DNA from 2 places in the Klebsiella sp. genome. Region 1 is predicted to be linked to the other one. Evidence: predicted binding sites of a transcription regulator. Region 1 holds the regulator's gene; the other holds the start of a gene.
What was found. The regulator LexA, encoded in region 1, represses DNA repair genes until DNA is damaged. The targets are predictions, from matches to a motif close to TNCTGTATGTACATACAGNA.

Region 1 (3,130 bases):
CGGTGCAGATCCAGATAATCATGGAACAGCTTGATGGATTCTTCTTTCGGCGTGTAGTAGGTGAAAACACGCGGGCCGCCATGAATAAACACGTAGCGTGGAAGCAGGGTACCATCGATCTCCAGCGGCTCAAGCGGGTCCGGTAATTCATGTTCCAGACATTGAGCGCGAAGCGTCAGCAGGTCCGCCTTCGAATTGTAGGGCAGGACGTACATGATGGGACGTGAGGTATCCAGGCCCAATTCCTGAGCAGGTTGTGCCGGAATTGACTTGCTTTTTACCAGTGCCCTTAATGGTAAATTCAGTAATTTATAGTAAATTCGTTGCCAGCCAGACATAGACGATGTGAAGCCTCTGGTTAATCATGCAAATGCGCCGCAAGAATAACAGAAAGTGCGCAAAATTTCCGTTGTAACGCGGCAAACGCGTACACTCATTGACGTCATTTACATAAAAAGGTTTGTTTGATGGCCAATAATACCACTGGGTTAACCCGAATCGTTAAAGCCGCGGGGTATTCCTGGAAAGGATTCCGTGCGGCGTGGATCAATGAGGCCGCATTTCGTCAGGAAGGCATAGCTGCCATTATTGCCGTGGTGATAGCCTGCTGGCTGGATGTCGATGCCATCACGCGCGTTTTGCTGATTGGCTCGGTCCTGATAGTGATGATAGTTGAAATTATCAACAGCGCGATTGAAGCGGTCGTTGACCGTATTGGCCCTGAACATCATGAGTTGTCTGGCCGCGCGAAAGATATGGGCTCTGCGGCGGTCCTGTTGGCAATTATTATCGCGTTGATCACATGGGGAACGCTGTTGTGGTCAAACTACCGCTAAGCCATGCCATAGCGGCTCGCAAAACAGAAAGAAACTCCTGATTTTTGTGTGAAATGTGGTTCCAAAATCACCGTTAGCTGTATATACTCACAGCATAACTGTATATACACCCAGGGGGCGGAATGAAAGCGTTAACGACCAGGCAGCGAGAGGTGTTTGATCTCATTCGGGATCATATCAGCCAGACGGGCATGCCGCCGACGCGTGCGGAGATTGCTCAGCGCTTGGGGTTTCGTTCCCCAAACGCGGCGGAAGAACACCTGAAAGCGCTGGCGCGTAAAGGCGCAATCGAGATCGTTTCCGGTGCCTCCCGCGGTATTCGTCTGCTGACGGAAGAAGAAAGCGGCCTGCCGCTTGTCGGCCGCGTCGCAGCAGGTGAACCACTGCTCGCACAGCAGCACATCGAAGGCCACTACCAGGTCGATCCGGCAATGTTTAAGCCGAATGCCGATTTTCTGCTGCGCGTAAGCGGAATGTCCATGAAAGACATCGGTATACTGGATGGCGACCTGCTTGCGGTACATAAAACTCAGGATGTGCGCAATGGCCAGGTTGTTGTGGCCCGCATTGACGATGAAGTTACCGTGAAGCGTCTGAAAAAACAGGGTAACGTCGTCGAACTGCTGCCTGAAAACAGCGAATTTACCCCAATCGTGGTGGATTTACGCCAGCAAAGTTTCACTATTGAAGGCCTGGCTGTCGGCGTTATCCGCAACGGCAACTGGCAGTAACCTCTTCATCTCGCAGCATCATCTGATACATGATGCTGCGCTGTCTTACTTCTTCATTTGGGCTCTTCCCCATGCTTTTTAACGCCGCCGATAAAGCCCTGTGGCGCTTAGCGCTGCCCATGATTTTCTCTAATATCACCGTTCCTTTGCTGGGGCTGGTGGATACCGCTGTTATCGGTCATCTTGATAGCCCGGTTTATCTGGGCGGCGTTGCGGTTGGCGCAATGGCGACCAGCTTTCTCTTCATGCTGCTCCTGTTTTTGCGCATGAGTACTACTGGTCTGACGGCCCAGGCATTCGGCGCGAAAGATCCCCAACGGCTGGCGCGTGCGCTGGTGCAGCCGCTGGGGCTGGCACTGGCTGCCGGGATAGCCATCGTCCTATTCAGAATGCCGTTAATTAATCTGGCGCTGCACATCGTCGGCGGCAGTGATGCGGTGCTTGAACAGGCCCGCCGTTTCCTCGAGATTCGTTGGCTGAGCGCTCCGGCATCCCTGGCGAATCTGGTGCTGCTGGGCTGGCTGTTGGGCGTGCAGTATGCCCGTGCACCAGTGATCCTGCTGGTCGTCGGTAATGTACTCAACATCGTGCTCGATTTATGGCTGGTAATGGGCCTGCATATGAACGTGCAGGGCGCGGCCCTGGCGACCGTAACAGCAGAATACGCCACCTTTTTCATTGGACTCGTTATGGCGAAACGCGTGCTGGTACTGCGGGGCGTTTCGCTATCGATGCTGAAAACCGCGTGGCGCGGCGATGTGCGCCGTCTTCTGGCGCTGAACCGCGACATTATGCTGCGCTCGCTGCTGCTACAACTGTGTTTTGGGGCGATGACGGTATATGGCGCCCGCCTTGGCGCTGACGTTGTAGCGGTCAATGCGGTGCTGATGACCATGCTCACCTTTACCGCCTACGCGCTGGATGGTTTTGCCTACGCCGTGGAGGCGCACTCCGGGCAGGCTTACGGTGCCCGCGACGGCAGCCAACTGCTTGAGGTATGGCGTGCGGCCTGCCGTCAGTCAGGCATGGTAGCGCTGGCGTTTGCGCTGATTTACAGCCTTGCTGGCGAGCAGATTATCGCCTTGCTAACGTCGCTCCCTTCTCTGCAGCAACTCGCCGACCGCTATCTCATCTGGCAGACAATACTGCCGGTCATTGGCGTCTGGTGCTACCTGTTGGATGGCATGTTTATCGGCGCAACGCGCGGGGCAGAGATGCGTAACAGCATGGCGGTAGCGGCGGCGGGATTCGCCCTGACGCTGCTGACGGTACCGGTTCTTGGTAATCATGGTCTATGGTTGGCGCTGGCGGTGTTTCTTGCCCTGCGCGGGGCTTCACTGGCAATCGTCTGGCGGCGTCACTGGCAGCGCGACACCTGGTTTTCATAGCGTATATTGTTAATATGATGGTTAAAGATTCCGAATAATAAATCTTACTCAGAATACTCATCTATAGTTAAGTCATGTCCGGCACACTGCGGGCTGTTCATTCACCGAACGATCACCGAACGATGAGGATGACATGATGAATAAAGATGAAATCGGCGGTAACTGGAAACAGCTG
Region 2 (3,130 bases), on a different contig from region 1:
CATTAAGCGCATTTGATCCAATTTTGTCAGTGAAGCATAAACCCGATACGTCTGGCTATGGACATCAAAAATATCGTTAGTTTTCACATCTAACAGATAATCTGTTTTTAAACTGAATGATACATTATCAATGATTTGCTTATTTTTCTGATGCAGCATCGTTGTGGCAACCGGGTCGCTGGCTATTGGATTGTTTTGCACGACGGGGATATGTAACGCATCTATTTTAGTTAAGGTTTTGGGAGACTGTGAACTACAGGCCGTTAGCATTGTAGCCAGCATAACAAGGGAAAGTTTACGCATGGTATTTCCTGGTATAAATAATGGTCGTGCTTATTATCTTTTTTACCTGGAACTCTGCGAGAATTTATTTGTTTAATTTAAAATTATGAGCGTGCGTGTTGTGGAAGGAACCCGTGATTTCACGGGTTCTGCATGGCGCATACTAAACCACATTATGTTATTGATTGAGGAATCGTACTCATTGCAAATGTGAGGATTTTCTCACCATCAAATGATGCGTAAGGCAAACTTTCGATCACTGCAATTTCTTGTTCTGAATTCAATGAGTTCATGAATTCTGGGATCTTATATTGAATATGCGGAGCGATCAAAACGCCGTCATAGGCAGGTGCTACGCTAAAGAAATTCTCAACACCAACGGCACTGATTAAAAGATCTAAACCCTGAGTATCGGCTGTTTTTTGCATTTTTCTGGCAATAATTCCTGCCGTTTCGCCGAACAGGCAACATATTAATAACTTTTTCACAATTTAATCCTCGGTGAGATACCTAAGCTACATTATTCCTCCATGGCTGATGAAAATGCGCGATACGTCAATATTCTAATACTAATTTATTAGACGGCATCTTCACTATCACAGAAGCCAGAAACAAAAGCTTCTGTGATGTTGTGAATGATCGGATATGGCTATTGGGTTACTTTTTTTTGCGTGAAATCACGAAGCGATCGTCAACGCGCGTGAGCTTTGCTCCATTGGTGCAGTGCTCAATGGCGAAATTAAAAAACTCATCAGAGTCGAGTTCAAAATCCAGTTCGATTTTAATGGTTTCACTGGATTGCAGAAGCTGCTTTGCCTGTTCCAAATCACTGGCCTTAACTATTCCCATCTCTTCACCTCGTTTTAGCGCTGGTGGCGTCCGGGCTTCATCTTACGGCCTAAGTTTTACAATCATGCGACACTGGCGTTTTATTTCTGCGAGATAAGTTTTTCGGCCTTACGTAACACGATCACCATCGCTTCAGGAGACCCGATAGCGATGGTAACCAGTGCAATCTTAGGGCCTATCCCAGTAGGCGTTATTGGCGCAGGCAGTTTGAACACGGACAGCGCACAGAAACCGGAGCGTACACGGAGTACGTGAGGATTTCGAGCACTGCCCAGGTTCAAAATGGCAAGTAAAATAGCCCTAATGGGATAGGCTCTTAATCAACGTTAGTGAAGTAGTCTCGTGCGACTGCCTCAACGTTCTTTGCATCAATGCCCGTCTTCTCCGTGATCGAGGCAATGAACGGCTTGAACTTCTCTGTTATCACATGGCCACCGTCCCAATGAGCGACGTAGAAGCGGCACTGATAGCGATAAAAGTGGAGAGTGGTGTCTCCTAACGTGTAATACATAAGAATCTCCCGTTCAGTATGTCGGATGGATCGCCACAATTTGTGAGCAAAGAGCCGATTGGCGGATTCTATCCTCCTCCCAATTGACCGAAATTTCCAGAGAGCAATACAAAACCATCGGGAATACGTATAGGGGCTCCTACACAATATCGACGATATGATTAGCGTACGGATGCTAAATTCTCCACAACTTCAATGTGTTCACGTTAATGCCTTGCATGTGGCTTGATTAACGTCATTGAAGTGCTGATACTGTATATAAATACAGTATATGCAGGTGAGTTTATCATGATGTTCTACAAGCCGGTTGAATTGCGTCAGGTCATATCGATTCCGTTGTTTAGCGATCTTGTTCCGTGTGGGTTTCCCAGCCCGGCGCAGGATTATATTGAGAAGGGGATTGATCTCAACGAGCTTTGTGTCAGTCATCCTGCTGCGACCTATTTTGTAATGGCAACAGGCATGTCGATGGTTGATGCCGGTATTTATGAGGGTTCGCTGCTGGTGGTGGATCGCAGCCTGAAAGCAACGCATGGCGATATCATCATTGCCTCGTTAGCCGGTGAATACACGGTCAAACGCCTCTGCACGCATCCCGTGATGCAATTGATGCCAATGAACCCTGATTTTCCTCCGATTGAACTACACGATGGTGGTGAAGAGCTGGAGATTTTTGGCGTCGTCACGTTCAGCATTAATCGGTTTCGCTAATGTTTGCCCTGGTAGATGTGAATTCATTTTATGCCAGCTGTGAAATGGCCTTTCGTCCCGATTTGCGCGGGCGTCCGGTGGTGGTATTAAGCAATAATGATGGCTGCGTGATTGCCCGAAATAGCGAAGCTAAACGGCTTGAGATCCCCATGGGCGCGCCGTATTTCAAAGTGAAATCTCAGTTTGAGCGTTACCAGATCGCGGTATTTAGCAGTAACTACGCACTGTATGGCGATATGTCGCACCGTGTGATGACCCTTCTTGAAGAGCTGGCCCCATCAGTTCACCAATATTCCATTGATGAAGCATTTGTGAATCTCTCCGGGCTTAATCGTCCTGGGGAACTCGAGGCATTTGGTCGCCACGTGCGAACGACATTACTCCAGTGCACTGGTTTGACGGTAGGTGTGGGAATTGGGCCGACTAAAACATTGGCTAAGCTGGCTAATTATGCAGCGAAAAGATGGCCGCAAACCGGAGGCGTGGTTGATCTCTCTTTATTGGTCAGGCAGCGAAAACTGCTGGCTCAGGTTGAGGTCAGCGAGATCTGGGGCGTTGGTCGACGAATAGCGAGAAAGCTCAATGATATGGGGATTAAAACGGCGCTTCAGCTTGCTGAAACGCCCGCGTCGCTTATCAGAAAACATTTCAGCGTCGTGCTGGAGCGCACAGTGCGAGAGTTGTGCGGCGAGCCTTGTCTTGAACCAGAAGAGTTTATGCCGACGAGGCAGCAAATCATCTGCTCGCGTTCGTTTAGCCAAAAGGTGAGCGAATATG

Region 2: the regulator LexA is predicted to act here: its motif matches at 1,893-1,912, upstream of umuD (translesion error-prone DNA polymerase V autoproteolytic subunit).

Annotation. Positions count from the first base shown of each region.
Region 1 is NZ_JAPUEW010000072.1:14,338-17,467, reverse strand. Features, by position in the region: gene plsB (glycerol-3-phosphate 1-O-acyltransferase PlsB) at 1-338, opposite strand, end outside; gene QVF11_RS21610 (diacylglycerol kinase) at 468-836, shown strand; gene lexA (transcriptional repressor LexA) at 959-1,567, shown strand; gene dinF (MATE family efflux transporter DinF) at 1,639-2,955, shown strand; gene QVF11_RS21595 (CsbD family protein) at 3,092-3,130, shown strand, end outside.
Region 2 is NZ_JAPUEW010000099.1:116,699-119,828, forward strand. Features, by position in the region: gene QVF11_RS27850 (hypothetical protein) at 1-303, opposite strand, end outside; gene QVF11_RS27855 (PTS sugar transporter subunit IIB) at 456-770, opposite strand; gene QVF11_RS27860 (hypothetical protein) at 940-1,131, opposite strand; gene QVF11_RS27865 (hypothetical protein) at 1,448-1,642, opposite strand; gene umuD (translesion error-prone DNA polymerase V autoproteolytic subunit) at 1,931-2,353, shown strand; gene umuC (translesion error-prone DNA polymerase V subunit UmuC) at 2,353-3,130, shown strand, end outside.